DNA from 2 places in the Streptomyces sp. NPDC017448 genome. Region 1 is predicted to be linked to the other one. Evidence: predicted binding sites of a transcription regulator. Region 1 holds the regulator's gene; the other holds the start of a gene.
The links. Region 1 encodes HspR, which represses chaperone genes until heat shock. Its sites were predicted from a motif close to TTGAGNNNNNNNNNCTCAA; they were not measured.

Region 1 (10,328 bases):
GTCTTCGCCGGGGCGCACCACCCGATCGCCGCGCTCCCCGGGATGCGCGGGCGCACGGTCTCGATCTCGTCCTCGGGCAAGACGTTCTCGTACACGGGCTGGAAGGTCGGCTGGGTCACCGGGGACGCCCCGCTGGTGGCGGCGGTGCGCTCGGCGAAGCAGTACCTGACCTTCGTGAGCGGCGGCCCCTTCCAGTACGCGATCGCGGAGGCGCTGACCCTGCCGGACACGTTCTTCGCGGGGTTCCGCGCGGACATGCTCCGCAAGCGGGACCTGCTGGCCGAGGGGCTGCGGGCGGCGGGCTTCCGGGTGTACGAGCCGCAGGGGACGTACTTCATCACCACCGACATCGCCCCCCTGGGCGAGAAGGACGCCTACGCCTTCTGCCGCGCCCTGCCGGAGCGCTGCGGGGTGGCGGCGGTGCCGAACTCGGTCTTCTACGACGACCCGGAGGCGGGCCGCAGCCAGGTCCGCTTCACCTTCTGCAAGCGGGACGAGGTGCTGGAGGAGGCGGTGGAACGGCTGGGCGGACTGGGCTGAGCACGGGACGGCGGCCGGACACGGAAACGGCCCGGGAGCCGGTCGTGGTGACCGCCTCCCGGGCCGGGGCCTTCGTCGCCGTGGCTTTCCGGACCGTGGCTTTCCCGGGCCGGGGCCTTCGTCGCCGGGGCTCAGGCGCCCGCGGGCTCCTCGCCCTCCGGCTTGTCCTCGGCGGGCTGGATGCCGAGGTGCTCGACGAGCCACTTGTCGAACTCGATCGAGGCGCGCACCCAGCTCACCGTCGAGGAGACGAAGTGCTCCAGGCTCACGCCGGTGCCGATGAGCATCTGCGCCTCACCGATCAGCCGGACGGAACCCGCCTCGTCGCCCTCGCCCTCGTGGGCGTGGGTGTAGACCTTGGGCCACAGGGTGCGGCGGTTCCAGTCGTCGATGGCGTCCAGCAGGACGGGACGCTGGTCCAGGTCGTGCGGACGGTCGTAGAACGTACGGACCGAGAAGACCTGCTGCTCCGCCTCGCCGCGGAACATGAAGTACGTGCGGAACTCCTCCCACGGCGCCGCGAGGTCGCCCTCGTCGTCGACGACGTACTTCAGCTCCATCTGGTCGAGGAGCTGCTTGACGAGGTCCTGGTCAGGGACGACGGGGCCCTCCGGTCCTGCCGCCTGCGGTTCGGGCTGGCCCCCGAAATTAGGAATCGAGGACGGATCGATGCTCACCGTTATTTCCCTTCGTGCGGTTGCCGCCATCCTCTCCCATGGCAGGCGGGGCATGGCAAGCCCGCACGGCCCCTATCCGCCACAAGCTGACAGACGGCGTACGCGGACAGGGGCCCCCGGTGGCCCCCAAAGCCATCGGGGGCCGCCGGGGCCGTCGGGGTCTCCAGAGCCGCCGGGGCCGCCGGGGCCACCGGAGGCCGCCGGTGACACGCCCGGCGTCCTCCTCCGGGCCCCCGCGCCTCCGGTTACGCGGCGGGGCCGACGACCAGCCCGTCCTCGGCCCGGTCCACCCGTACGGTGTCGCCGTCGCGGACCTCGCCGGACAGGATCTCCTTGGCCAGCCGGTCCCCGATCGCGGTCTGGATGAGCCGGCGCAGCGGCCGCGCCCCGTACGCCGGGTCGTTGCCCTCCTCCGCCAGCCAGGCCAGGGCCTCCGGCGTGACGTCCAGAGTGAGCCGACGGTCGGCGAGCCGCTTGGCCAGCCGTTCGATCTGGAGCCCCGCGATGTGGGCCAGCTCGTCGCCGGAGAGCGCCGAGAAGACCACCAGGTCGTCCAGCCGGTTGATGAACTCCGGCTTGAAGGAGGCCCGGACCACTTCCAGCACCTGTTCCTTCTTCACCTCGGGCTTGACCAGGGGGTCCATCAGGAACTGGGAGCCGAGGTTGGAGGTGAGGACGAGGATGGTGTTGCGGAAGTCGACCGTACGGCCCTGCCCGTCGGTGAGCCGGCCGTCGTCGAGGACCTGGAGCAGGACGTCGAAGACCTCGGGGTGGGCCTTCTCCACCTCGTCCAGGAGCACGACGCTGTACGGGCGGCGGCGGACGGCCTCGGTGAGCTGGCCGCCCTCCTCGTACCCGACGTAACCGGGCGGGGCGCCGACGAGCCGGGCGACGCTGTGCTTCTCGCCGTACTCGCTCATGTCGATGCGGATCATGGCCCGCTCGTCGTCGAACAGGAAGTCCGCGAGCGCCTTGGCCAGCTCGGTCTTGCCGACGCCGGTGGGGCCGAGGAAGAGGAACGAGCCGGTGGGCCGGTCCGGGTCCGCGATCCCCGCCCGCGTACGGCGTACGGCGTCGGAGACGGCCTGCACGGCCTCGGTCTGCCCGATCAGCCGCCTGCCCAGCTCGCTCTCCATCCGCAGCAGCTTCCGGGTCTCGCCCTCCAGCAGCCGCCCGGCCGGGATGCCGGTCCAGGCGCCGACGACGTCCGCGATGTCGTCCGCCCCGACCTCCTCCTTGACCATCGTGTCCTTGTCCTTCGAAGCCTCCTCGGCCTCGGCGGCTTCCTCCAACTCCCGCTCCAGCCCCGGGATCTCCCCGTACAGCAGCTTGGAGGCGGCGTCGAAGTCGCCGTCGCGCTGGGCCCGTTCGGCCTGGCCGCGCAGTTCGTCGAGCCGTTCCTTCAGCTCGCCGACCCGGTTGAGGCCCTGCTTCTCCTTCTCCCAGCGGGCGTTGAGGCCGCGCAGCTCCTCCTCCTTGTCCGCCAGGTCGCGGCGCAGCTTCTCCAGGCGCTGCTTGGAGGCGGGATCGGACTCGTTCTTGAGCGCCAGCTCCTCCATCCGCAACCGGTCGACGGAGCGCTGGAGTTCGTCGATCTCCAGCGGGGAGGAGTCGATCTCCATCCGCAGCCGGGACGCCGCCTCATCGACCAGGTCGATGGCCTTGTCGGGGAGGAAGCGGGAGGTGATGTAGCGGTCGGAGAGGGTCGCTGCGGCCACCAGCGCCGAGTCCGCGATCTGCACCTTGTGGTGGGCCTCGTAACGGCCCTTGAGCCCGCGCAGGATCGCGATGGTGTCCTCGACGCCGGGCTCGGCGACCAGCACCTGCTGGAAGCGGCGCTCCAGGGCGGGGTCCTTCTCGATGCGCTCGCGGTACTCGTCGAGCGTCGTCGCGCCGACCATCCGCAGCTCGCCGCGGGCCAGCATCGGCTTGAGCATGTTGCCCGCGTCCATGGCCGAGTCGCCGCCGGCGCCCGCGCCGACGACCGTGTGCAGCTCGTCGATGAACGTGATGATCCGCCCGTCGCTCTCCTTGATCTCGGAGAGGACGGTCTTCAGCCGTTCCTCGAACTCGCCGCGGTACTTGGCCCCCGCGACCATCGCGCCCAGGTCCAGCGAGACGAGCCGCTTGTCCTTGAGGCTCTCGGGGACGTCGCCCTTGACGATGCGCTGGGCGAGCCCTTCGACCACGGCGGTCTTGCCGACGCCGGGCTCCCCGATGAGCACGGGGTTGTTCTTCGTCCGGCGCGACAGCACCTGCACCACGCGGCGGATCTCCTGGTCGCGGCCGATGACCGGGTCCAGCTTGCCCTCGCGCGCGGCGGCCGTGAAGTCGGTGCCGAACTTCTCCAGGGCCTTGTACTGGCCCTCCGGATCGGGAGTGGTCACCCGACGCCCTCCCCTGCTCGTTTCGAATGCGGCCAGCAGCTTCCCGGCACTGGCGCCCTGCCCGTCGAGGATCCCACCGGCGCGTCCGCCCTTCGCGGCGATCCCGATGAGCAGGTGCTCGGTGGAGATGTAGTCGTCGCCCAGCTCCTTCGCCCGCTGGGAGGCGTCCTGGACGACGGCCAGGAGCTCGCGGTCGGGCTGCGGCGGGGCGACGGTGGAGCCGGTGACGCTGGGCAGCGTGCCGAGCAGCCGCTCGGCCTCACCGCGCACCGCGGCCTGGTCGGCCTCGACGGCGGCGAGGAGGTCGATGACGTTCTCGTTGTCCTGCCCCTCCAGCAGCGCGAGCAGCAGGTGCCCCGGAGTCAGATCGGGGTGCCCGTCCTTCACGGCCCTGCCGGTGGCGGCGTTGATGGCGTCCCGGCTCTTGTTGGTCAGCTCGGCGTCCACGTGTGGTCACTCCTCCTCGCAGCTGGCGGGTCGCGCATGGGTCCATGCGTTGACTTCATCACCGTGCACAAAGTTGAGTCTACTCCACTCAAGGGTGTGCGCGCACATGTCCGGGGCGGCTTCAGGCGGGGGCCCGGGCGGCCCGGACCGCCCGGGCACGGGGGCTGCGGGCCGGGGCGGGGCGGGCGCGGGCCGGGGTGGGGCGGCATGACGACCGGACGCGGTCGGGGGGGCGGCCGGGCACGGACCGGGGGGCGACCGGGCGCGGGCCACCGCGGGGCGGTGCGACGGCCGGACCCGGGCACTGCGGACCGGCGGCCGGGGTGCTCGTACGCTGCCCCCATGGCAGACGTACGCAACCCCTCACCCGAATACGTCGCGTTCTGGCGCGAGAGCCACCTGTCCACGCTGACGACCCCCCGCCCGGACGGCACGCCGCACGTGGTGCCGGTCTGCGTGACGTACGACCCGGAGGCCGGGGTGGCGCGCGTGATCACGGACGGCGGGAGCCGCAAGGTCGCCCACATCCGGGCGGCGGGCCCCGAGGGGGCGCGCGTGGCCGTCTGCCAGATCGACCGGGCCCGCTGGGCGACCCTGGAGGGCCGCGCGGTCGTCCGTACCGAGCCGGAAGCCGTCAAGGACGCCGAGGCCCGCCACGAGGAGCGCTACGGACGCCCCCCGCGGATCAACCCGACCCGCGTCGTCGTCGAGATCACCCTCGACCGGGCGCTCGGCAAGGTCTGAGGCCGCCCGGGCGCTCGGCGAGGCCTGATGCGGCCGCCCGGGCGCGGCCGGACTCCGGCCGGGGAAACGCAGCACAACGGCGCCACCGCGTTCAGGTCACGGTGGCGCCGCTGTGTGGGGGAAGCGCCTGGAGCGACAGGTGACGACGGGGGAATCGCTCAGGCGCTGCGGGGGGTGGCGGAAAGGGGCTCTGCGTCGAACAGCTCGTGGTCCCGCTGATCGAGGTTGACGAAGATCATGCCGTACCTGACGGCACAGCGAACCGGCTGCGGCGCACCACGCGGCCGGCGGAGACAGCGATAGGCGCGGACGTCCTCGTCCTCCTCCATCACCACGACGATCGGCTCTCCGAACAGGGTGACCATCAACGAGTCGCCACGACGGGGGAGGGCCGTGAGCAGATCGATGAAATGCCACCCTGAGCGGTAGGCGGACGCCATCTCGCGCCGGAAGGTGCGGTCGTCCGGCGGGGTGCTCATGCTCGGGCTCCGTCCGACAGCTCGCCGGCCGAGGGCGATCCGGGCACCGGTCCCATCGTCCGCGCGGGCATCAGGTCCCAGGCCAGGTCGGGGGGCGGGGCAGCCAAGGCGTGCGTACCGGCCACGCCGTTGCCCACGCCGCCCTCCACGAGGCCAAGAGCACTCAGCGCTCCGGTCGTCACCCCGACGGAGAGGGCGACAGCAAGCACCGAGCGAAGCGTTTTGTCACTCATGATGGGCTTCGTCCTCACTTCCCAGGTTTCCTCTCCCCCGCACAACAAGACGATGGCCCATCCAGGCACGTCAATGCCACAGAACCGATGCATCATGTTCCTGCTGATTCATGTTCCTGGGGGGTGGAGAATTGACCACAGAAAGCACTAAAGCGACACATCCCCACGCGGTAAGCGCGATGTGCGACGAGGGGGCGCGGCTCTACGCGAGCGCGCTGAGCGTGGGCAAGATAGCTCGTGCCGAGGCGGAGGGCGCTCCCTGCCTGCTCGAATTCGCTCTTCTGCACCCCGATCCCGACGATCCCACCTGGCTCCGGCCAGTGCCGCCGTCAGCAGCGCTGACGCAGCGGCTCCACCCGATCGAGCGGGAGATCCAGGAACGGAGGCGTCGCTCGGTCGAACTCACCGAGGCGTTCGAACCCTTCATGGCGATCAGCGCGCAGGCACCGCCGATGACGCACGCCATCACGGTCCTCGAAGGCATCGACCGCATCAACGCGTCCATAGAACTCGCCCTGGCGGAGTGCCACTCGGAAGTCCTCACGATTCAGCCCGGCGGAGGACGCAGCGAGAACGCGCTGACCATCGCGATGGAACGCGGCAGAATGCTCACCGCCCGAGGTGTGGGCATGCGGACCCTGTATCAGCACACCGTCCGCCACAGCCACGGAACTCTCAGCTATGCGGCACAGATGGCCGACAGCAAGGTGGAGATCCGAACGCTCGAAGAGCTCATCGAGCGGCTCATGATCTTCGACAACACCGTCGCTTTCATACCGGCCACGGACGACCGCACCGTGGCCCTCGAACTGCGGCACCCCGGCATCGTGGAGTACCTGACCAAGGTCTTCGAGCAGTTCTGGCACCGCGCGGTCCCCCTCCAGGAGCAGATTCCGTACGACTCCCCGTCCGACGGCATCTCCGGGGTACGGCATTCCATCGCGAAACTCCTCGTGGAAGGCCATGTCGACGAGGCGATCGCTCGCCGCCTCGGCATGAACGTACGCACCTGCCGCTCCCACATCGCCAAACTCAGCGTCGCGCTGGGCAGCAACAGCAGAGCCCAACTCGGTTACCTCATAGCACGGTCAGGGATTCTGGAATCCGGACCGGACCCCGCACTCCCCCCCACCGCCCGGGCGTGACCGCACAATGGGGGAGAGCACGGCCACACCCAGGTTCGTCCGGGGGGTTCCCCGCTCCCCGTCTCCTCCACCATCGCCCCACAACCAGGCCGGCACCACCGTCCACTTGTTGCACTGCACGAAGCGGGGGGATACCCCATGGTCATCGAGAAGGACAGAACAGGGCGCCCACCGCACGGAAGAGCCGAATTGTGCGAGCCGGCGCTCCGGATGTACGGGGCCGCCCTGCGAACCGGACGGCTGGCGCGTACGGACGTCTCCGCCGCCCCCTGTCTCATCGAGCTGTCCCTCGTGCACCCCGATCCGTGGGACGCCGACTGACTGCGTCCGGTACCGCCCTCCTCCGCACCGGCCCACCTCCTGCAGCCCGTCTCCCGGGAGATCGACGAACGGTTGCGTCTCGCCGCGACGCTGAGCCACTCGCTCCTGCCGCTGACCGCCCTCGCACAGGGCGACCCCAACCTGGCGATCACCGTGCTCGAAGGAAGCGCCACCATCCAGGCGTCCATCGACGAGGCGACCACCACGGCCACCGACGAGATACGGACGGCCCAGCCCGGCAGCAACCGTCCACCCGCGGTGCTGAGGACGGCCCTGGCCAACGCCCACACCGCGATCGAGCACGGTGTCCGGGTCCGGCACATCTACCAGCACCCGGCCCGCTACAGCGGCTCCGTCCGGGACTACCTCGCCCAGGTGCCCGCACAGCACGTCCAGGTCCGCACCACCGAGCTGACCGTCGAACGGCTCATCATCATGGACCGTGCGGTCGCCTACGTCCCCGCCTCGGCGGATGGCACGACCGCGCTGCGCATCAGCCACCCGGCTCTGGTCTCCTACCTCATCCAGGTGTACGAAGTCCTCTGGGCGCAGGCCGTTCCGCTGGCCGAGAACCATTCCGCGGCCCCACCGGACACCCGGACACCGCCGTCCAGCGCGGCATCGCCCGCCTCCTCACCGAAGGCCACATCGACGACGTCGTCGCCCGCAAGATGGGCATCAGCGTCCGTACCTGCCGCTCCCACATCGCCCGGCTCATGCAGACCCTCGGCGCCACCAGTCGCACCCACCTCGGCGCCCTCCTCGTCGGCTCGGGCATCGTAGAGGCACGCCGGCGCGGTTGAGCCGCCGGCGCGGCGCTCCACAGGCGCAGCCGGACCGACTCCGAGGACCACGAAGCCCAGATGACCGACACCACCCCCCTGCCGGCCGCCGTCGAGGACGACCACTTCGGCAGCATCCTGGTCGAACTCACCGGAAAACACGGCGAGATACTCGTCGTGAGCGGCGAGCGCATCCCGCGCACCGTCCTCACCCGCGCCCCCGGCGCGACCGTCGACGACCACATCGCCATCGGCACCCGCGACCCCCGCCACCTCACCCTCACCGTGGACGGCGAGGAGGCGACGATCAAGCCCGGCAAGGGAAAGCTCCGCCGCCGCTCCTACCGGGTCGACGTCCGCTGCGCGGGCACGTCCTACCGGCTGGTGCCCGACTCGATCCCGAGCAGCCGGCTCCTCCGCGACGGCAAGCGCGTCGGGGACTTCTCCTCGGGCGGCGACGGCCGGGTCCTGGCCGAATGGCGGGACGGGGCCACGGTGGAGCCCCTCGACGCGGCGATCGCCTACACGCTGGCGGCCGCCTTCGGCACCGGCGGCCAGCCGATGTGGATGATGCTGGTCGAGACGGTCAGCGAACTCCTGCCGTAGAGGGGGCGCCGGGCGCGTACGTACGCGCGCGGCGCCCGGTACATACGCGGAAGGGGGCCGGGAGAGCGTGCGATCCGCTCTCCCGGCCCCCTTTTCGCCTGTGACGGGCGGTCGGCGCCTACTCCGTCGGCCGCTTCGGCTTCGGCCGCCAGACCACCAGCGCACCGGCCTGCTGCACGTCCTGGTACGGCACCAGGTCGCGGCGGTACGAGGCGTGCACCTGGGCCTCGCGCTGCTGCATGGCGACCGCCGCGCCGTCCACCGCCGCCGACAGCTCGGCGACGCGCTGCTGGAGCGCGGCGACCTGGTTCTCCAACTCGATGATCCGCTTGATGCCCGCCAGGTTGATGCCCTCGTCCTGCGACAACTGCTGCACGGTGCGCAGCAGCTCGATGTCGCGGGCCGAGTAGCGCCGGCCGCGCCCGGCCGTACGGTCCGGGGAGACCAGGCCGAGACGGTCGTACTGGCGCAGCGTCTGAGGGTGGAGGCCCGAGAGCTGGGCCGCGATCGAGATCACGTACACCGGTGTCTCATCGGTCAGCTGGTACGGATTGCGTCGACGGCCGTCCATCTCAAGCTCCCTTCGCCGCCTGGAACAGTTCCGCCCGCGGGTCCTCGTCCGCGGTGGCCTTCCGGTAGGTCTCCAGGGCGTCCCTGGCCTCCTGGTCCAGCTCCCCGGGGACCGCGACCTCCACGGTGACCAGCAGGTCGCCGCGGGTGCCGTCCTTGCGCACGGCGCCCTTGCCCCGGGCGCGCATCGTACGCCCGTTGGGGGTGCCGGCGGGAAGCTTCAGGGTGACCGGGGGGCCGCCGAGCGTGGGGACCTTGACCTCGCCGCCGAGCGTCGCCTCCGGGAAGGTGACGGGCACGGTGACCGTGAGGTTGTCGCCCTTGCGTCCGAAGACCGGGTGGGCGTCGACGTGGACGACGACGTAGAGGTCGCCGGCCGGTCCGCCGCGTTCGCCCGCGCCGCCCTTGCCGCGCAGCCTGATCCGCTGGCCGTCCGAGACGCCCGCCGGAATCCGCACCTGCATGGTGCGCGCCGACTTCGCCCGGCCGCTGCCCTTGCAGACGTCGCACGGGTCCTGGGCGATGAGGCCCCGGCCCTTGCAGTCCACGCAGGGGTCGGTCAGCGAGAATCCGCCGCCGCTGCCGCGCGAGACCTGGCCGGTGCCGACACAGGTCGGGCAGACCCGGGGGGTGCCGTTCTTGTCGCCGGTACCGGAACACGCCTTGCAGGGCGCCTGGCTGGACATCCGCAGCGGGACCGTGGCCCCGTCGACCGCCTCGGTGAAGCTGAGCGTCACCTCGGACTCGATGTCCTGGCCGCGCTTGGGCTGGACGCGGGTGCCCGCGCCGCCCCGGTTGAACAGCCCGCCGAAGACGTCGCCGAGACCGCCCCCGCCGCCGAAGCCGCCGCCCGCGCCGCCCTGACCGCCCGGTGCGCCCCCGCCGAAGAGGTCGCCCAGGTCGAAGTTGAAGTTGCCGCCCGCACCACCGGGGCCGGCCCGGAAGCCGCCGTTGCCGAAGAGGGCGCGCGCCTCGTCGTACTCCTTGCGCTTCTTGGGGTCGCCGAGGACGTCGTTCGCCTCGGAGATCTCCTTGAAGCGCTCCTCCGCCTTGGCGTCGCCCTTGTTGGCGTCCGGGTGGTACTCGCGGGCGAGCTTCCGGTACGCCTTCTTGACCTCGGCGTCGGTGGCGTCCTTCGGGACGCCGAGAACCTTGTAGTAGTCCTTCTCGACGAAGTCCTTCGTGCTCATCGACGTCCCTCCTTCCGGACGATCGGCCGAGCGGCCGGCCCGTGGGCCGGCCGCCGGGCCGCGCGGTGGGCCCCGAGGTGGTCAGACGCGTCGTCAGACCTCCTCGGTGCCACCGCTCTCCTCGTCGTCGGTCTTCTCTTCCTGGGCCGCGGCGGGCGTGGCGCCCGGCTGCGGCTCGGCGACGGCCACCCGCGCGGGGCGGATGGT
Region 2 (10,328 bases), on a different contig from region 1:
CGCGTGAGGAGACGGTGAAGGGGTCGTGCAGACTGGCGGCATGCGCATCGAACTCGCCTCCGCGCCCGGCAGCCCCGAACGCCCCAACGAGGACTGGGTCTGCGGGGCTCTTCCCGCGTCGGGCCAGGGTGGCGTACTGGTCCTGCTCGACGGCGTCACCCCGCCGCCGGGGGACGACGGTTGTGTGCACTCGGTCCCGTGGTTCACCGCGCGGCTGGGCGGCGCGCTGGCGGAACTGTCCGGTTCCCGCCCTGATCTGCCCCTGACGGAGGTCCTGGCCGAAGCCGTCTCCCGTACAGCCGACACCCACCGGGTCACCTGTGACCTTTCTCACGTGCGTACCCCTCAGGCGACCGTGGTCCTGGCGCGTTGGGGGACGGACGTCGTGGAGCACCTGGTGCTCTCCGACTCGGCCCTGTTGCTGGAGGCGGGCGACGGCACGGTCCGGGCCGTCCTCGACGACCGGCTGGACCGGCTGCCGCCGGGCTCGCTCGCCTCGAACGAGATCGCCGACGCCACGGTGCGCAACCGGGAGGGCGGTTTCTTCACGGCCGCCGCCGACCCGTCGGTGGCCTCCCGCGCGGTGACGGGCAGCACCCCGGCGGCCGACGTGCGGGCTCTCGCCGCGCTGACGGACGGGGCGGCCCGCTGGACGGAGATGTTCGGCGAGGGCGGCTGGGCGGACGCACTGGGGCTGCTGCGGAAGGCGGGGCCGCGGGGGCTGATCGACCGGGTACGGGAGCTGGAGGCGGCCGACGCGGCGGCGGGGCGCGTACGGCTGGGGCGCGGCAAGACGCACGACGACGCCACGGCGCTCCTGGTGGAGCTGGACTGACGGCGGGCCGCGGGAGGGCCGGCGGGCGGGCCGTCCGCGGACCGGCCGCCCGGCTCAGCCCTCCGCGCCGCCGTTCAGCTGGTGCAGGAGCCGGGCCAGCTCGGCGACCTCGGCCGGATCCCAGCCGGCCAGCTTGCGCCGGTAGCTCTCCCGGCGGGCGTCCCGGACGCCGCGGAAGCGGTCCAGCCCCTCCGCGGTGAGGTGGACGAGCCAGGCGCGCCCGTCGGCCGGGTCGGGTTCGCGGGCCACCAGCCCGAGGTTCTCCAGGGAGTGGAGCTGGCGGCTCATGGTGGCCTTGCCGACGCCGAAGTAGGCGGCCAGCCCGGTGGTCCGCTGCCGCCCCGCCTCCTCCAGCCGGGCGAGCAGGCCGTAGGCGGCGGGCTCCAGGTCGGGGTGGACCTGCCGGGCCATCTCGCCCGAGGTGGCCCGCGCCCGGCGCAGGAACACCGCCAGCTCCCGCTCCAGCGCCAGGAACTCCTGGTCCACCCCGCCCCCGTCCACCGGGCGCGGCTCCGGCCCGCTGTGGCTCCCGCGCACGTCAGCACCCCTCGTACGGTTTCCTGCCGATGAAAGTTTCCTCCGCGAACGGTCAACGTCGCAGTCCGGCCAGTATTTCGCAGGAGCAGGCCGGCGGCGGCCCCGCCACCGGCGATCGCGAGCGCTTCGACGGCGCCCTCGACCGCGTACCGGCACCGGCCCCGGCCGCCCCCGCCCCGCTCACCGCCCAGCCCCGCGATCGGTCCGCCCCGGCGCCCGCACCCCGGGCCGCCGGGTTCCAGGCCGTCCGGAACCCCACTATGAACCCTGCGTATACCCGCTATGTATAGTCCTCGGCGTACCGCACATCTGTGCGGGTTTCCCCCACGCAGAGGAGCGCTACGCCGTGCCGAGAAAGATGCCGCCGTCCGGGATCGGGTTGACCGCCGCACTGGTGACGGCGCTCACACTGGCGCTGAGCGGCTGTTCGATGGAGACGACGGCCCCGGGTTCGGCGCGCGAGGAGGCCGCGTCGGACGCCAAGGGGACGTTCGGACCGGTGGACTGCCGCAAGGCCAAGTGCATCGCGCTGACCTTCGACGCGGGGCCGGGCGAGGACACCCCCCGGCTGCTGGACATCCTCAAGGAGAAGAAGGTGCACGCCACCTTCTTCCTGCTCGGCAAGCACCACGTCCTCAAGTACCCCGACGTGGTGCGGCGCATCGAGGACGAGGGCCACGAGGTCGCCAACCACACCTGGACGCACAAGGTCCTCACCGACCAGGAGCCGGACGCGATACGGGCCGAGCTGGAGAAGACCCAGAACGCCATCGAGAAGATCACCGGCAAGAAGCCCCGGCTGATGCGTCCGCCGCAGGGCCGCACCGACGACACGGTCTCCGGGATCAGCAAGGAGCTCGGGCTCTCCCAGGTGCTGTGGAGCGCCACCGCCAAGGACTACTCGACCAACGACTCCGCTCTGATCGAGAAGCGCATCCTGGACCAGGCGGGCAAGGACGGCGTCATCCTGCTGCACGACATCTACAAGGGCACCGTCCCCGCCGTGCCCGGAATCATCGACGCCCTCCAGAAGGACGGCTACACCTTCGTGACCGTCCCCGAGCTGATGGCCCCCGCCGAGCCGCAGCCGGGCACGGTCTACCGCCCCTGACGGCTCCCCCGCGCACGGAACGGCCCGCCCCCGCCGAAGCGGGAAGCGGGCCGTTGCGGCCTCCGGGCCGGTGGGCGGCGGTCAGGCCGCCGCCGGAACCCTCTCCTCCGCCCCGGCCGAGGCCGGGGTGAGAGCGATCTCCAGCACCTGGCGGACGTCGGTGACCGGGCGGACGTCCAGCTTCTCCAGCACCTCGGCCGGGACGTCGTCCAGATCGGCCTCGTTGCGCTGCGGGATCACCACCGTGGTGATGCCCGCCCGGTGGGCGGCCAGCAGCTTCTGCTTGAGGCCGCCGATCGGCAGCACCCGTCCGGTCAGCGACACCTCGCCGGTCATCGCCACATCCGTGCGGACGAGGCGGCCGGAGAGCAGCGAGGCCAGCGCGGTCGTCAGGGTGATACCGGCGCTGGGGCCGTCCTTGGGGACCGCGCCCGCCGGGAAGTGGACGTGCACGCCCCGGTCCTTGAGGTCCCCGACCGGCAGCTCCAGCTCCGCGCCGTGCGAGCGCAGGAAGCTCAGCGCGATCTGCGCCGACTCCTTCATGACGTCCCCGAGCTGGCCGGTCAGGGTCAGTCCGGAGGCCCCGGTCTCGGGATCGGCGAGCGACGCCTCGACGAAGAGGACGTCGCCGCCCGCCCCGGTCACCGCGAGCCCGGTGGCCACGCCCGGCACCGCGGTGCGGCGCTCGGCCGGCTCCTGGGCGGACTCGGGCACGTGGTGCGGCCGGCCGATCAGCCCGCGCAGCTCCGCGTCGCTCACCGCGAACGGCAGCTCGCGGTCGCCCAGTTCGTGCTGGGCCGCGACCTTGCGGAGCAGCCGGGCGACGGACCGCTCCAGGTTCCGCACGCCCGCCTCGCGGGTGTACTCGCCGGCCAGCTTGCGCAGCGCCGACTCCTCCAGGACGACCTCGCCCTCCTCCAGACCGGCCCGCTCCAGCTGGCGCGGGACCAGGTGGTCGCGGGCGATGACCACCTTCTCGTCCTCGGTGTAGCCGTCGAGGCGGACCAGCTCCATGCGGTCGAGCAGGGCCTCCGGGATGGCTTCGAGGACGTTGGCCGTGGCCAGGAAGACGACGTCGCTGAGGTCGAGCTCGACCTCCAGGTAGTGGTCGCGGAAGGTGTGGTTCTGCGCCGGGTCGAGGACTTCGAGGAGGGCGGCGGCCGGGTCGCCCCGGAAGTCGGAGCCGACCTTGTCGATCTCGTCCAGCAGGACGACCGGGTTCATCGAACCGGCCTCCTTGATGGCCCGCACGATCCGTCCGGGCAGGGCGCCGACGTACGTACGCCGGTGGCCGCGGATCTCCGCCTCGTCCCGGACGCCCCCGAGCGCGACGCGGACGAACTCACGGCCCATGGCGTGCGCGACGGACTCGCCGAGCGAGGTCTTGCCGACGCCGGGCGGGCCGACGAGGGCGAGGACCGCGCCGCCGCGCCGTCCGCCGACGACGCCGAGGCCCCGGTCGGCCCGGCGCTTGCGCACCGCGAGGTACTCGGTGATGCGCTCCTTCACGTCCTTGAGCCCGGCGTGCTCGGCGTCCAGGACCTCCTGGGCGCCGCGGATGTCGTAGGCGTCCTCGGTCCGCACGGTCCAGGGCAGTTCGAGGACGGTGTCCAGCCAGGTCCGGATCCAGGAGCCCTCGGGCGACTGGTCGCTGGAGCGCTCCAGCTTCTCGACCTCCTTGAGCGCGGCCTCGCGGACGTGGTCGGGGAGGTCGGCGGCCTCGACGCGGGCCCGGTAGTCGTCGGACTCGCCCTCGGGGTCGCCGTTGAGCTCGGACAGCTCCTTGCGCACGGCCTCCAGCTGGCGGCGCAGCAGGAACTCCCGCTGCTGCTTGTCCACGCCGTCCTGGACGTCCTTGGCGATGGCCTCGGCCACGTCCTGCTCTGCGAGGTGCTCGCTCAGCCACTGGATGGCGAGCTTCAGCCGGGCGACCGGGTCCACGGTCTCCAGGAGCTGGACCTTCTGGGCGGTGGTGAGGAACGGCGAGTACCCCGCGTTGTCGGCGAGCGCGGAGACGTCGTCGATCTGCTGGACGCGGTCCACGACCTGCCAGGCGCCGCGCTTCTTCAGCCAGGAGGTGGCGAGCGCCTTGTACTCCTTGACCAGCTCGGCGGCGGAGCCGGGCAGCGGGTCGGGCGCGGCGGTGCGGAGCACGGTCCCCTCGACCCAGAGCGCGCGGCCGGGGCCGCTGGTCCCCGCGCCGATGCGGACGCGGTCGCGGGCCCGGATGAGGGCGCCCGGGTCGCCGTCCGAGAGGCGTCCGACCTGCTCGACGGTGCCGAGGACGCCGGTCCCCGTGTACGTCCCGTCGATCCGCGGGACCAGCAGCACCTCGGGCTTGCCGCCCCCGGGACGGGCGGCGGCCTGCGCCGCCTCGACGGCGGCGCGCACCTCGGCGTCGGACAGGTCGAGCGGCACCACCATGCCGGGCAGGACGACCTCGTCGTCGAGCGGCAGCACGGGCAGGTCGATCGGAGTGAACGCCTCGGACTCGTGAGTCATGATCTCCCCTTCGGCAGGCAAGTTGAGCTATGTGGACTCAATGCTTGTGAGTCGCCGAATGTTCCCGAGCCGATGTTCGCTCTGAGCGATCAGGCTCCGGCTGTCCTTTGACATGGATCTCTTCGTTTTGCAGCTTCGTCCTTCGTCTGGCCTTTCGTCTTGCAGAGTGACCTTTCGTCGCGGGCTCGTGTTAGAGAGTCGTGGCAGGTTCGTTAGGGGTACTGCCGGGCGGTGCCTCCGGGCCGCCGGCGAAGGGGTTCGAAGTCGCGTACGCCGACCGGGACGGGTCTGGGTTTCGTCGCCCGCTGGTGGATGCCTGGGCAGTCCGGTTCGAGGACGCCGCGCCGGTACGCGCGTTCAAGTCGTACAAGGGTCAGCGGCACCTGCCGGGCCTGTGGTGGTCGTCCACGGTGGGCGGGCACATCGGGTACGAGTCCTGGCTGGAGCGCGACCACGTGATGCTCCTGGACTTCGACCCGTCGGTGGTGGGGATCTCGTCTCAGCCGTTCTGGCTGTTCTGGCGGTCGGATGCGGGCAAGAGCGTCTCGCACGCGCCGGACTACTTCGCGCGCCGTAACGACGGCACGGCGGTGGTGGTCGACTGCCGCCCGGCGGATCGGCGCAAGCCACGGGATGTGGCGAAGTTTGAGGCGACGCAGACAGCCTGCTCTCAGGTGGGGTGGGAGTTCCGGCTGGTGGGTGCGCCAGACGCGATCGTGGTGCGCAATGTGCGCTGGCTAGCGGGCTACCGCCACCCCCGGCACCGGCCGGAACCGGTGGCCTCCGAGCTGCTGGCGGCGTACTCCGAGCCACAACCGCTGATGGGCGGGGCCTCCTCGGTGGGGGACCCGATCAGGGTGCTGCCGGTGCTGTTTCACCTGCTGTGGTCGCACGAGCTGACAGCGGATGTGTCGGTGCCACTGCATGCCTTCTCGCTGGTGTCAGCGGGGGTGCGGCGGTGACACCAGGGCCGGGCAAGCCGGTGTTGCGGCCTGGGGACTGGGTCGCCTACGACGACGGGGATCACCAGGTGGTGGCGCTCGCCGGCACATCGGTGCGGCTGCGCTCTGCGACGGGGGCGGAATCGGTGGTGCTGGCGTCGCATCTGATGGCGGCGCCGGACTTCGCCGTCATCGGCACGGAGTCGCTGCCCGCGGTGGAGCCGTCCGGATTGCTGGCGACGTTGCCGGAGCCGGTGCTGGAGGCGGCGCGCGAGTGGGAACAGCACATGGTGGAGGTCGAGACCGGGCTGCTGCCCGGCACCGCGCCGGGCACGCCACCCCGCCTCGGCTATGACCCAGCCGCCTTCTCGCTGATGGAGCGGATGGCCGCGAAGGCGCAAGAGCTGGGGGTGACCGTTCGGACCGTGCAGAGCCGACGGTCGCGCTACGTCCGGCAAGGGGTCTGGGGGCTGGTGGACCAACGGGCGACGCAGACCTGGGAGGCGACGGGGCGGGCGGACGCTCGGCTGGTCGCGGCCGTCCAGGAGGCCCTAGAAACGGAGACGCGCAACTCGACAGGGACCCGATCCCGACTGATCCGCCGGGTGGTCAAGCTGGTGGAGGCCACCCACGGCAAGGGGGTGGTGCCGCTGCCGAGTCAGCGGACCTTCTACAAGCTGATCGACGCGCTATCCACGGGGAGGCACACCTTCGGCTCGGCCGTCACGCGGCGGCAGACGGCGAACCGACCCGAAGGCCCGTTCACCCCGACGTTCGCCGACCGCCCCGGGGAACAAGTGCAGATCGACTCCACCCCCCTGGATGTGATGGTGGTGCTCGATTCCGGGCTGACCGCCCGCGCGGATCTGACGATCGCGGTCGACGTCGCGACGCGGACGATCTGCGCCGCAGTACTGCGGCCGATGGGCACCAAGGCGGTGGACGCCTCGCTATTGCTGGCCCGGATGCTGGTGCCCGAGCCTATGCGGCCCGGCTGGCCCGCCTCACTGCGGATGGCAGCGTCGCGCATGCCGCACCTGCGGTTGCTGGACGTGGACGCCCGGATGGAGCAGGCCGCGGCGAAACCGGTGATCGTGCCGGACACCGTCGTAATCGACGGCGGCAAGGTGTTCATTTCCGACACCTTCGTACGGGCCTGCGACCGGCTCGGCATCTCGGTGCAGAGAGCACGTCCGCGCACGCCGACCGACAAGGCCATCGTGGAGGCGACGTTCTCCGCGATCAACACGCTGTTCGTCCAGCATCTTCCCGCCTACACAGGGCGGGAGGTTTCCCGCCGCGGCGAACGGATCGAGGACCGGGCCATCTGGACGGTCCCCGAACTCCAGGACCTGCTGGATGAGTGGCTGCTGGCCGGGTGGCAAGCCAGAGCACACGATGCTCTGCGCGATCCGTTCCGCCCGAAGAAGGCGATGTCGCCGAACGACAAGTACACCTCGCTGGTCGCGGCCTGCGGCTACCTGCCGCTGGTCCTGCGCGGTGAGGACTACCTGGAACTGCTGCCGGTGACCTGGCGGGCCATCAACGGCTACGGCATCCGGATCAACTACCGCACCTACGACAGCGCCGAGTTGGGGCCTCTGCGGCGCCAGCACTCTGGGCATGCAGCCAAGCGCGGTCTCTGGGAGATCCACTACGACCCCTACGACCTGTCTCAGGTGTTCGTACGCACCCAGCGGGGCTGGGTCACCATCCCCTGGGTGCATCTTCCGCTGGTGAACGCGCCGTTCGCGGACTTCACCTGGCAGCACGCCCGCCGCCTGGCTACCGAAGCCGGGCTGGACGACACCAATGAAGCGGCGGTCGCCCGGGTCCTGGACGAGTTGCTGACCCGCGCCGAGCACGGCCCGGACACCCGTACTGCGAAGGTCGTCGGCCGCACACGTGTCGCAGCCGCCTCCCACCGGCCGCCCGCATCGCGCGCCGCCCCGGAACCAGCCCCGCCCGACTCCAGCACCGAACCGGCCCGGGTGATCCCGTTCGGTGTCTTCGACGCCCACGCAGAAGCCGAGAGGTGGCTATGAACAGGCCTTCCCGCACCACGTTCGTCCCGCAGCAGGCAACGGGGCAGGAGCTGCCGCCGGACAGCCCGCTGACTACGAAGGAGGGATGGCGTCGCTTCGTCGAGCACAAACCGTCCCCGCCTCCGTTGCTGACCGCAGCCCGGCAGGCCGCCCTGTCCGGGAAGGAGAAGCTGCACCACGACGACGCGCGCCGGAACTACCACGCCGACCTGCCGCTGGTGAACACCCCGACCATCCAGAAGGTCATCGCCACCTCACGGCTCCTAATCCAGCTCAACCGGCAGCAGATCTCCGCCCGTCGGGGAGTCATCATCAGCGGCGCCTCCGGCACAGGGAAGACCACCGCCCTCTCCCAACTCGGGCGGGCCCACGAGATCGCGGTCCGCAAGCGCCACCCACGCGACCGCGCCCGGCTCCCGGTCGTCTATGTCACCGTCCCGCCGGCCGCCACACCGAAGATGCTCGCCATGGAGTTCGCCCGGTTCTTCGGCCTGGACTTCCCCACCCGCTTCAACATCACCGACGTCGTCAACGCGGTCTGCGCGACCGGCGCTCACGTCCATGTCGACCTGGTCCTGGTCGACGAGCTGCACAACCTGAACCTCGCCACCCGCACCGGCGCCGAAGCCTCCGACCAGTTGAAGTACTTCGCCGAGCGGCTGCCCGCCACATTCGCCTACGCAGGCATCGATGTTGAGGCACAGGGCCTGTTCGCTGGCACTCGCGGCCGCCAGATCGCCGGACGGTTCACCGTTATCCCCGCCGCCCCGTTCCCCTACGCCTCCGGGACGGACCGGGAAGCCTGGCAATCCCTAGTTGGCACCCTGGAGTCCATGCTCCGGCTGCACCACCATCAGCCCGGAACGCTGACGGGTCTGAGCGAGTACCTCTACCACCGCTCCGGCGGCATGATCGGCAGCCTGTCGCAACTCGTCCGGGGCGCCGCCGTGCTCGCCATCGAAGACTGCAGCGAACGCATCACAGAAGCCCTTTTGGAGTCAGTTCCGGTGGACTACGCCGCGGAACGCTACCAAGCCCTCACAGCCCCGGAGCAACCCCGCTCCCGCCGGAGGCGCATCGCCTGATGCTCCTTCCCCGCCTACCCGACCCCGTACCGCCCGCACAGCACGAGATCGCTGCCTCCTACATCGGCCGCCTAGCCCGCCTCCACGGCCTCGACATCAACACCATCTGGCGGTGCGTCACCGAACGCGAAACCTCCGGAGGCATGCGCCGCGTCGTCGCCCCCGAGCGCCTCGCCGCCATCACCAGCCGGACAGTCCATTCCCTCGCCGGAGCCCTGCCCGAACTACGCACCCCACAGCCCGACTGGGCCATGTTCCGCCACCAGCCGCAACCAGGCTGCCACCACTGCAACGCCAAACACCCCGGCGGCGAAGTCACCAGGATCCTGCCGCACCACCGCTACGTCTGCGCCCGGCATCGGCTGTGGCTATGCCCATCCGACGCCAACGGACACATCACGCCCCTCGACGCCCTTCCAGAAGTCGTCCAAGCACAACGTCGACACCTGCGCATCCTCCAACGCCACGGCTGGGCCATCACCTACGACGCGGTCCTCAGCGCCATACTTATCTGCGGCCAACTCTGGTCACTCCCCGAGAACGAGAACGGCGAAGTGCGTCACGACTGGATCCGCCGGGCCAACATCCTCATCCCTCCCGGCACGGCCGAAACGACCTTCTCCGTGGCCCGCCTTTGCGCCGCGGTCTATCCCGAAGCCATCGTCCTGGCCCCACTCTTCTCTTCGCCCTACTGGAGACACCAAGCACAAGGGAATGCCTGGGACCGCCGTCTCTTCACCGCCGAGATCGCCCGACGGCTACGAAACCCTCGCTACGGCCAACATGAAAACGACCCCATCAGCCACTGGGCCAATATGACGGCCAAGCGCCCGCCTCTTGCTCCGATCCGCGTCCATGACCCGAAGCATCACCTCCGGAAATCAGCCCTACGCGCCGCCACACAGCGCGCACAGCAGGGCCGTGCCCGCGCCTTCAATCCATCCCACCGAGCTGGCGACGCACTCACCGCGCACCGCCACCTCGCCACTGTGTTCAGGCGTGCCTGGCACCCCTTTATGTCCCACACGCTTCTCCCGAATGGAGACAGCTACTACAAAACCTCCTAATAACCGTCCCAACGACGCAGGAAGTTCAAACTCCTCACCCTCAGACACCTACACCATTAGACCCTAATCTGCGTCGCCTAGGCGGGTGTTGGTCAGGTCAGGCAGCACCCAATTGCCCTATCGAGAAATCACCTGGTGCACAAAATTCTCGTAGGTTGTTCGGTTGTGCTTGCGTGCTGCCACGACCTGAGAGCGGAAGTTGCGG

Region 2: a site for HspR is predicted at 5,008-5,026, ahead of lon (endopeptidase La). Genes of this name have one in related genera too.

The regions. Positions count from the first base shown of each region.
Region 1 is NZ_JBIRLM010000006.1:20,867-31,194, forward strand. It holds gene ACH4K1_RS12385 (pyridoxal phosphate-dependent aminotransferase) at 1-540, shown strand, start outside; gene ACH4K1_RS12390 (YbjN domain-containing protein) at 672-1,217, opposite strand; gene clpB (ATP-dependent chaperone ClpB) at 1,463-4,051, opposite strand; gene ACH4K1_RS12400 (pyridoxamine 5'-phosphate oxidase family protein) at 4,394-4,795, shown strand; gene ACH4K1_RS12405 ((2Fe-2S)-binding protein) at 4,954-5,274, opposite strand; gene ACH4K1_RS12410 (hypothetical protein) at 5,271-5,483, opposite strand; gene ACH4K1_RS12415 (helix-turn-helix transcriptional regulator) at 5,618-6,652, shown strand; gene ACH4K1_RS12420 (hypothetical protein) at 6,842-6,973, shown strand; gene ACH4K1_RS12425 (hypothetical protein) at 7,645-7,776, shown strand; gene ACH4K1_RS12430 (hypothetical protein) at 7,837-8,361, shown strand; gene ACH4K1_RS12435 (heat shock protein transcriptional repressor HspR) at 8,480-8,932, opposite strand; gene dnaJ (molecular chaperone DnaJ) at 8,934-10,121, opposite strand; gene grpE (nucleotide exchange factor GrpE) at 10,215-10,328, opposite strand, start outside.
Region 2 is NZ_JBIRLM010000012.1:107,160-117,487, reverse strand. It holds gene ACH4K1_RS20895 (hypothetical protein) at 41-835, shown strand; gene ACH4K1_RS20890 (MarR family winged helix-turn-helix transcriptional regulator) at 890-1,372, opposite strand; gene ACH4K1_RS20885 (polysaccharide deacetylase family protein) at 1,731-2,483, shown strand; gene lon (endopeptidase La) at 2,565-4,985, opposite strand; gene ACH4K1_RS20875 (TnsA-like heteromeric transposase endonuclease subunit) at 5,294-5,947, shown strand; gene ACH4K1_RS20870 (Mu transposase C-terminal domain-containing protein) at 6,016-7,971, shown strand; gene ACH4K1_RS20865 (TniB family NTP-binding protein) at 7,968-9,056, shown strand; gene ACH4K1_RS20860 (hypothetical protein) at 9,056-10,123, shown strand; gene ACH4K1_RS20855 (AIPR family protein) at 10,241-10,328, opposite strand, start outside.